DNA from 3 places in the Promicromonospora xylanilytica genome. Region 3 is predicted to be linked to each of the others. Evidence: predicted binding sites of a transcription regulator. Region 3 holds the regulator's gene; each other region holds the start of a gene.
What was found. Region 3 encodes LexA, which represses DNA repair genes until DNA is damaged. Its sites were predicted from a motif close to TCGAACANNTGTTCGA; they were not measured.

Region 1 (3,272 bases), on a different contig from region 3:
GCCGGCATGCGCGAGCGCGTCACCAACCATCCGGAGGCTAATGATCTGTGCTGATGCGCGTCAACGGATCGAGCGCCGGGTCAGGCGGCTTCGGCGTCCGGGGGCGGTAGGGGTTCGAGGGCTTCAGGTAGTCGGATGCGGTGGCCGCGGGCGTCGGTGAAGGCCCATCCGGTCTCGAGCAGTGCTCCGGGCATGCCGGTGCCGGTGGTGGTGCCAGTGCCAGTGCCAGTGCCCGTGTCGGTGCGCGTCCCGGTGTGGGTGGTGGTGGGTTTGCCGGTCCAGTGCATGGTGATGCCCTTCGCATCCACGAGCTGGTGGTGGAACCAGCACAGCAGGGCGCTGTTGGCGACGGAGGTCTCTCCTCCGTCGGCCCAGTGGGTCACCGCGTGGTGGATCTCGCACCGTGACGGCGGCTGGTCGCACCCGGGATACACGCAGTGCTGATCGCGGGCGATGACGGCACGTCGCATCTGCCCGGTCACGGTGCGTTGGGCGCGGCCGACGTCCAGGGCCGCGCCATCGGGACCGAACACGATCCTGGTGACCGCACTGTCGCACGCCAACCGGCGCAACAGGGCGCGTGGTGCACGACCACCGGTCTCGGTGAACACCGGGCCACCACCCGCGAACAGTCCGGACAGGGCGGACGTGCCGACCGTGCCAGGCATGCCGACCGTGCCAGCCGTGCCCGTGGTGCCAGCCGTGCCGGTGGCGCCAGTGGTGCCGGTTGGGGCTCGGCGTGTGGTCGTGTGTCCGCAGGTCACGCAGAGGCCGTCGCGGGTGCGGGTGACCTGGGTCTCCAGCTCGGTCCAGGACACCGTGACATGTAGGTGCGGGGCGATCGCCGCGCCCGGCGAGGCCTGGTTCGTGTCCAGCACGACGCGGGCCACGTCCGCCAGGGCTTGCGCCCGGCGCTGCCCCGGTGTGCGGGTGTCCTCCGCGGCCGGGGCACCCATCACCGCGGTCAGCGCGCTCTGGACCAGCAGTCCGTGTTCGTCGGTGAGGAACCCGGCCACGTGATACCCACCGAACGTCTTGGACAGGTCCAGGAACTCACCCCGGGCGGCCTTGTCGTCGTCGATGTCGTCGGTGTCCGGGTCGGTCACGGTCGCGAACCTGCGTGCCACGACCCGGAACTGGTCCGCGTTGAGCACGTTCGCCTCCCGCAGGACCAGGCCCTCACCCGTGACCAGGGTCCCGTCGGTGACCGCGTCCTGCAGCACGCGGGTGACCACCGCGCGGGTGCGGGACCCGTCCGGGTCATCCACCGGGTCCGGGACGTCCACCGCGACGCTCTGCACGAACTGTTCCGGTGTCGTCGTCTCACCCGTGCGGGTGTCGATCAGCCACGCCAACGCATCCGTACGCGTCTCGCTGGTCGGCGCGACCTGCGTCAACACCCGCGCGTGATCCACACCCACGGTTCCCGCGACCAGGCGTTCCCGGGTCACCGGCAGTGCGGTGACCAGGCGGCGGGCGATCAGCATGTCCTTACGCGCCGTCCCCGCCGAGACACCCTCACGGACACGGAGCCAGGACGCGAAGGTGCGCGCCATGCCACCCGACCGCCACGACCCTTCCGCCTCGATCCGAGGCAGCAGGGTGTATCGGACACCGTCCAACCGGCCGGTCACCCGACGGATCCGGGCATGCGCGTCAACCAACCGGCCCACACTGGGCGCGTCCCACCCCTCCAACACCCCCGGGCCCGTCAGACCCGCCAGGTCAGCTACCGCGTCCTCGATCCGGGCCAGCGCGTCCTCGATCGACCGAGCAGGAGGCAGACCACCAGGAGGCAGACCACCAGGCGCCGTCCCGTTCGTCGGCTGACCCATCAGCACCCACCCCCGCCCGTCGTCTGTTCGCTGATCCCATCATCTCGAACACTCGTACGGGCTGCAGGGCCAAATTCAAATCTGTGGATAACTCTGCTCTGCACACCTTGCAGTGGTGATGGTGCGCTCCGACATCACGGCGAAACACCGGGGAGTGCCCCTGACTATGCCGGCGGGCAGGGCGTCGGCCGCGTTCGCGACGTCGACCGGAAGCGCCCGGCCCGCGCGCTGCGCGCGGGCCGGGGGCTGCGCGGACAGTGTCAGCGAGCGGCTGGGCGGAGGCCCGCGAAGGAGCCGATGATGCGTTCGTGGTCCCGCTCGCCCTCGCGGGTCTGGATCCCGGCCGCCAGGAGCTCGTGCGCGCGCTGGGTCACCTCGGGGCCCATCGTCGTCATCAGGCCGTCGTTCTCGAGCGCGTACGCCCCGCGCGGGACAGCCGGAGCCATGGCGTTCACCGCCTCCTTGATCGCGGCGACGACCTCCGGTCGGACACGTGCGATACGCCGCGCCAGGTCGCTGACGAACGCGTCCAGCTCGTCCGCCGGGAGGGCGCGGTTGATCAGGCCGTAGCGCTCCGCCAGCTCCGCGTCCACGAGCTCGCCGCCCAGGATGAGCTCGAGCGCACGGGCGCGCCCCGTCAGGCGGGTCATGTTCACGGTTCCGCCACCGCCGGGGAGGATCCCCATCAGTGCCTCGGTCTGCGACTGTCCCGAGGCGCCGATCGCCGCGAACCTCAGGTCGAGGTACATGAGGAACTCGTTGCCGGCACCGCGGGCGAAGCCGGACAGCTTGCCGATGGTGACCTGCGGCAGGTCGCGCACCTCCTCGCTCATGGCCTGCAGGATGTTCATCCCGTCGGGGACCGGCGCGTCGTCGGCGGCGGCGATCGCCGCGCGCGTCGCGGCCTGCAGCGCGTCCGCCTCGGTGAGGTAGCCCATGTCACCGTGCGCACTGAAGAACTCCGGGTCGGCGCTGTCGAACACGATGACGCGGATGCTCGCGTCGTCCTTGACGTGGTGGACGAAGCCGCGCAGCGACGGCAGCAGGATGCCGTCCATCAGGTTGAGCGGCGGGTGGTCGAGCGTCACCGTCGCGACGCCGTCCGATGCTGCGATCCGGAGGCCGGGCAGGTCGTCGTAGCTCATGAGAACTCCTGGGGTCGGTGGGGTACTGCGTGCGAGTCCAGACCCTAGGAAGCGGACAGGTTACCGACCGGGAACCTAGACTCGTGCTATGTCCGAGCTGGCCGTCGACATGTTCGACGAGATCTGCCCGTCACCGATGCAGCCGCTGCGGATGAAGGACAAATGGGCGCCGATGGTGCTGCGCTGCCTGGGGGAGGGGCCACGCAGGTTCTCCGAGCTGCGCGTCCCGCTCCACCGCACCAGCGCGAAGGAGCTCACCCGGTCGCTGCGCAACCTGCAGCGCGACGGCTTC
Region 2 (3,272 bases), on a different contig from region 3:
CTCACATGCTGCGGAGCTACGACATCCTCGCCGAGGACCCGCGCGCCGTGGTCGACGGGTACGTCAAGCAGTGCTCCGTGCTGGTCACCGCCCGAGATCTGGCGGTGATGGCTGCGACGTTGGCCAACCGGGGCGTCAACCCGCTCACCGGTGACCGGGTGGTCGCCGCGCCTGTGGTGCGACAGGTGCTCAGTGTGATGGCAACCTGCGGCATGTACGACGCCGCAGGTGACTGGGCGACGCAGGTCGGTATACCGGCCAAGAGCGGTGTGGCCGGGGGGCTCATCGGCGCACTGCCCGGCCAGATCGGCATCGCGACCTTCTCACCACGGCTGGACCCGCACGGGAACAGTGTCCGTGGTGTCGCTCTGTTCGAACGCTTCTCCTCCGACATGGGCCTGCACGTCATGGAGGTTCCGCCTGCCGCGCGTGCGGTCGTGCGGTCCAATCACGTCCGAGACGGCGCCGTGGGTGCGATCCGCGTCATGCAGTTTCAGGGTGGTATTCGTTTTGCCGGTGCCGAGCGAATCGTCCGTGAGGTGGTGGACACCGCGCCCACGGAGAGTCGGGTGGTGCTCGACCTCACGATGGTCTCCTCGATCGACGACGTCTCACGACGGATGCTCCTCGAGGTGGCGCGTCGGCTCACCTTGGACGGGAGCGAGGTCTATCTGGTGGATCCCGCGGCGATGATCCCCGATCCGGACCCCGGCGACGGTGGCCGGCTCACTGTCGTGGACGATCTCGATCAGGTTTGAGCCAGACGCGCGGGATGATGCACAGGACTGGAGACGTCTGGATGCTGTCCTTGCCGTTTCATGGCGCGTTTCTGTCGGGTGTGGGTTCTGATATTGGTTCACCCGCCCAGGCGTCCTGGGTGGATCGCGGAAGGTGATCTGATGGCGAACGTTCTGGTGACGGGCGCGTCCCGAGGGATCGGGCGTGCGATCGCGGTGGCTCTTGCTGGTCGTGGCGATCGGGTCGCTGTGCACTACGGCTCCGATCTCGCGTCCGCTGAGCAGACGCTCGGATTGCTCGCCGGTACGGGGCACACGGTCGTGGGCGGGGACCTGAGCCGGCCCGAGGGTGCCGAGACCACCGTCACGGCGGCGGCACGGGCGCTCGGAGGAATCGACGTCCTGGTCAACAACGCGGCGCTCGCGCCCAGTGCACGTCACCATCATCCGATCGCGACCGTGAGCTACGAGGACTGGCAACGAAGCTGGCGGGAGATGGTCGACGTCGACCTGATCGCGGCGGCGAACGTGACGTATCTCGTGGCACGTCAGATCATCGCCAGGGGCTCAGCGGGGGTCATCGTGAACATCGGCTCCCGGGACGCGTTCCGCGGCGAGCCGGAGTTCCCCGCGTACGGGGCGGCGAAGGCGGCGCTGCACGCCTTCGGGCAGTCGATGGCGGTCGCGCTCGCGCCGCACGACATCGCGGTGGCGTCGGTCGCGCCCGGATTCGTCAGCTCCGAGCGCCAGGCCGAGAAGTTGTCGGGCCCTACGGGTGACTCCGTGCGTTCGGAAAGCCCGTTCGGCCGGGTGGGGACGCCGCAGGAGGTCGCGCATGCGGTGCTGTACCTCACCTCACCGGGGGCCGCCTGGGCATCAGGAGCGATCCTTGACCTCAACGGCGCGTCCCACCTGCGCACCTGAGGACCCGCTTCTCTCGGAGCCTCCGCGACGTGGGAGCCGTCCGACAAGGACCGCCGGCCGCGGGTGATGCCTCAGCACTGACCGGCGGTCCTCCCGGCAGGCGGCCTCGTGACTTGACGCCGGTTCGAACGAGTGTTCGAATCAGGTATGCGATGGCAAGGTCAGGCGATCAATCATGACGACGGTGCGCTTCCAGGGCTCGAGCTGCCCGGGTTGCGCACCGCCGGCCTGCTGCGGACCGTCAGGTCGCCGGAGTTCGCGGGCGTGACGTTCCACGAGGTGCTGGCCAAGAGCGCGCTGTCGAAGGTTCCGGCGGTGTCGCAGATGCCGTTCCGGTGGACGGTCAATCCCTATCGTGGCTGCTCCCATGCCTGTTTTTACTGCTTTGCTCGAAACACCCACGAATATCTCGACCTCGACGCCGGGCACGACTTCGACTCCCAGGTCGTCGTCAAGGTCAACGCCGACCAGGTGCTCCGCGCCGAGCTGGCCAAACCCTCCTGGACCCACGAGGCCGTCGCGCTCGGCACCAACACCGACCCGTACCAGCGGGCCGAGGGGCGTTACCAGCTCATGCCCGGCATCATCTCGGCGCTCGCGGACTCGGGCACGCCGTTCTCGATCCTCACCAAGGGCACGCTCCTGCGGCGTGACCTGCCGCTGCTGGAACGGGCCGCCGAGAAGGTGGACGTCGGGCTCGGGGTGTCCCTCGCCTTCGCCGACACGCCCGCCGGCAAGACGCTGCAGCATGCCGTGGAGCCGGGCACGCCGTCGCCGCGCGCCCGCCTCGACCTGATCCGCGCGATCAGGGCGGCCGGCCTGCCGTGCGGCGTCATGGTCGCGCCTGTCCTGCCGTGGCTCACGGACTCGCTCGCCCACCTCGAACGGCTCCTGGACGACGTGGCCGACGCCGGTGCGACCGGCGTCACCGTGCTGCCGCTGCACCTGCGTCCCGGGGCCCGCGAGTGGTACCTGGGCTGGCTCGAACGGGACCATCCGCACCTGGTGGAGGGCTACGGCAGGGTCTATGCGCGTGGTGCCTACGCGCACAAGGGCTACCGGGACTGGCTCTGGGAACGGGTGCGGCCGCTCATCGAGGAGCGTGGACTGGGCGGTGCCGCCATGCACCGCGCCCGAGCGGCCGGCGCGCACGAGGGCGGCCGGCACGCGGAGGGCGACTACCCGCGCGGCGCCTTCGGCGGCGTACGCGCCGACGGCACCGGAGCGGCGTCGTTGGTGGCGGACGTCGGAGGCGAGACCCTGTTCTGAGGCAGCAGCCGGTGACCGGCCGACGCCACTGCCCGGCCCGCCCGCGCGCTGGACGAAGCGCGCCGGCGCGCGCCCGAACTTTCGTTGTGCCTCCGGGCGTGGGCTGTTTCACTCGACGCCATGACCTTGCGCTCGACGGCGTCGCGCCGAGCACGCGCGGCCCTCACCCCCACCCTGTCCCTGCTCTTCGTCGGCTCGCTCCTCGCCGTGGGCGCGGTGCCCGCCCGGTCGGCGACCGCCGCATCACCATCACCCGCAGCACCCGCGGCGGTAGGGGCGAGCACACCGTCCGAGACCATCGTTCCTGGGTCCGCCGAGGACATCTCCTGGTCCTCCTGCGAG
Region 3 (3,272 bases):
TGCACGGGGCCGGTCGTCTCCGAACCGTGCACCGCACCGGTATTCACGTCGCCCGCGGCGGTCCGGTGCCGGGCCGCGTTCTTGCGGTCCAGCGCCTCCTTGAACTTCGCCTTGGCGTCCGAGCTCGGCGCCGTCGCCACCTTGGGCTCCTCGGCGCCCTGGGTCTCGGCCGCCTCGGCCGCCTCGGTAGTGGGCTTCTCGTCCGTCACACCGATCACCTCCTCTTGTTCCGGGGGTCCCTCGATCGGGTCCGTCGTCCGCTCAGCCTGCACTACGGCACACGTGGGTGCCAACATTTTTCGCGGGCGACCCCGGCCTGGGCACGCCGGCGCCCATACGGCCGCCCGTGCGCCGTCAGGCCTGCGCGGCGGCCCGCTCGGCACGCTCGGCACGGAGCGAGGTGATCGCGCTCTCGAAGTCCTCGAGCGAGTCGAACGACTGGTAGACGCTCGCGAACCGGAGATAGGCCACCTCGTCGAGCTCCCGCAGGGGGCCGAGGATCGCGAGACCCACCTCGTACGCGTCGATCTCGGCGCTGCCGTTGCTGCGAAGGGTCTCCTCGACGCGCTGGGCCAGGATGGCGAGGTCGTCATCGCTCACCGGCCGCCCCTGGCACGCCTTGCGCACGCCCGCGGCGACCTTGTCGCGGCTGAACGGCTCGGTGGCGCCGGAGCGCTTGACCACGGACAGGCTGGCGGTCTCGACGGTGGTGAACCGGCGGTTGCAGTTCGGGCACTGCCGTCGGCGCCGGATCGACAGGCCGTCGTCGGCGGTCCGTGAGTCCACTACGCGCGAGTCGGCGTGGCGACAGAACGGGCAGTGCATGCTCACTCCTGCGTGGGTCGACCACGGACCGGAGGCCTCCGGTCGCGTCCCGACGGTAAGCGGGCAAACCACCCTCATGCAACATCGCCGCAGCATTTGACGACGAATCGAGGCCTCCGGTCACTCCTTGGGAAGGAGCAACAGCTCTCCGACCCGTAGAGCGCCCGACGACATCTGGTTCAGCTCCTGGAGCCGCCCGACGGCGTGCCGCACGTCCTCACCAGGCTCCGCGATCTCTCGGGCGAAGCCCCAGAGGGTCTCCCCCGGCTGCACCGCGTGCACCCGGACCTCCGTCGGTTCGCCAGGGGCGCTCGCCACCGCCGTGGCACCCCAGGTGATCATCGGCGCGAGCAGGAGCATGGCCAGCAGCACGAGCGCCACCCGGCCTCGCCGGGTGAGCCGCAGGCCTGCCACGCCGAGCCGGTCCGCGATCGTTCGCGCCCGGGCCGGCGGATACGCCCGGTGCACTACCGGTCCGGCCGCCGGCGCGAGCGCCCGGCCGTACGTCGGCGCGTACGCCTGCCCATACGTCGGGGTGTACTGCCGCAACGGGATCACGTCCCCCATGGCCCCTCCTCGAAGAGTGACTGAGTTCTTGCCGTTCATACAAACGTTCGTCGAACGCCCGTACCATTGTGTAGCACGGGACACCGTCGATGTCGAGACACGCTCGAACATTCGTTTGAGCCGAGCGGGTTTGTGATCTAGAGTGGGTCGCGCAGAGGAGAACATTTGTCGGAACGGGAGGGGCACGGGCATGACGGGACGGGACGGGACCAGCGACACGAGAGCCGTCGACACGGCACTCTCGGGCGTCGCCACGCTGGACGCGCCGGGCGACAAGGCGGTCGCCGACGTGCACGCGATCTCACCGACGGACCGCCTCACCGAGCGGCAGCGCCTCGTGCTGGACACGATCCGGCAGTCGTTCGAGACGCGGGGCTACCCGCCGTCGATGCGCGAGATCGGCGAGGCGGTCGGGCTGGCCAGCCCGTCGAGCGTCAAGCACCAGCTCCAGATGCTCGAGAAGAAGGGCTTTCTGCGTCGCGACCCGAACCGACCGCGTGCGATGGAGCTCGTCGAGCCCCTGGCGGACCAGGTCGACAAGCCGAGCCGCGGCGAGATCCACTGGCCCGAGCCGCGGCGTAGCGGCCAGGTCCACTGGGGCGGCTCGGTACCTGACGACGCGAGCACCCCGCCGCCGTCGTACGTGCCGCTGGTCGGCCGGATCGCGGCCGGTGGCCCCATCCTGGCCGAGCAGGTCGTGGAGGACGTCTTTCCGCTCCCCCGTCAGCTGGTCGGCGACGGCGAGCTGTTCCTCCTCAAGGTCGCCGGCGACTCGATGGTCGACGCGGCGATCTGCGACGGGGACTGGGTCGTCGTGCGGCGCCAGAACGTCGCCGAGCAGGGTGAGATCGTCGCGGCCATGATCGATGGCGAGGCGACGGTCAAGACGTTCAAGCAGACGGACGGGCACGTGTTCCTGCTGCCCCAGAACCCCGCCTACGAACCCATCCCGGGCGACGAGGCTCAGGTTCTGGGCCGCGTGGTCGCGGTCCTGCGCAGCCTCTAGGGCTGCACAGCCGATGGAGAACGGGGTGGTGTTCCTGCTGGGTCCACAGCAGGAACACCACCCCGTTCTCGCCGCCCGGGCACGCCCCTAGAAGCCGAAGCGCTTCTGGACCGCTCGCACGCTGTCCGCCGAGGCGCGCAGGCCCGTCAGCTCGTCGTCGGACAGCGGGACCCGCACGTTGTCGGTGACCCCGCGCCGGTCGACGCGGGACGGCACGGACAGACAGACGTCACCGATGCCGTGATAGTCGTCCAGCAACGACGACACCGGCATGATCCGGCGTTCGTCCTTGAGGACCGCCTCGATGATGCGGGTCGCGGCCAGGCCGACGGCGTAGTTGGTCGCCCCCTTGCCCGCGATGATCCGGTAGGCCGAGTCGACCACCTCGCGGTGCACCTCCGCGCGCACGGCGGCGTCGATCGGCGGCCTGTCGCCGAGCGGCACCCAGTCCAGCAACGGGACGCCGCCGATCGTGGCGGAGCTCCACAGCGCGATCTCGGAGTCGCCGTGCTCCCCGGCGATGTACGCGTGCACGTTCCCGACGGCCACACCGCAGCGCTCGGCGAGGACGACGCGCAGCCGCGAGGAGTCCAGGACGGTACCGCTGCCGAACAGTCGCTCCCGCGGCAGGCCGGAGATCTGGAGGGCCGCGTAGGTCACCACGTCCACGGGATTGGTCACCATCAGATACGTGGCGTCGGGCGCCACCTCCACCAACCCCGGCAGGATCTGGTGCATCAGCCCGATGGTCGCCTCGGCGAGGTCGGTTCGGGTCTGCCCGGGCTTCTGCTTCGCCCCGGCGGTCACGACGACGACGTCCGCCCCCGCGCAGACCGCCACGTCGTCGGAGCCCTCGACCTGCGCCTGCGACGTG

Region 1: the regulator LexA is predicted to act here: its motif matches at 1,880-1,895, upstream of ACYVK7_RS07525 (HNH endonuclease signature motif containing protein).
Region 2: the regulator LexA is predicted to act here: its motif matches at 1,786-1,801, upstream of ACYVK7_RS10015 (Rv2578c family radical SAM protein).

What each region holds. Positions count from the first base shown of each region.
Region 1 is NZ_BAAGRP010000006.1:81,993-85,264, forward strand. Features, by position in the region: gene ACYVK7_RS07525 (HNH endonuclease signature motif containing protein) at 81-1,835, opposite strand; gene ACYVK7_RS07530 (enoyl-CoA hydratase/isomerase family protein) at 2,096-2,980, opposite strand; gene ACYVK7_RS07535 (winged helix-turn-helix transcriptional regulator) at 3,069-3,272, shown strand, end outside.
Region 2 is NZ_BAAGRP010000007.1:498,987-502,258, reverse strand. Features, by position in the region: gene ACYVK7_RS10025 (glutaminase) at 1-758, shown strand, start outside; gene ACYVK7_RS10020 (SDR family NAD(P)-dependent oxidoreductase) at 900-1,661, shown strand; gene ACYVK7_RS10015 (Rv2578c family radical SAM protein) at 1,809-2,930, shown strand; gene ACYVK7_RS10010 (alpha/beta fold hydrolase) at 3,051-3,272, shown strand, end outside.
Region 3 is NZ_BAAGRP010000074.1:139,783-143,054, reverse strand. Features, by position in the region: gene ACYVK7_RS23550 (DUF5302 domain-containing protein) at 1-209, opposite strand, end outside; gene nrdR (transcriptional regulator NrdR) at 355-825, opposite strand; gene ACYVK7_RS23540 (LysM peptidoglycan-binding domain-containing protein) at 946-1,392, opposite strand; gene lexA (transcriptional repressor LexA) at 1,583-2,398, shown strand; gene ACYVK7_RS23530 (L-lactate dehydrogenase) at 2,486-3,272, opposite strand, start outside.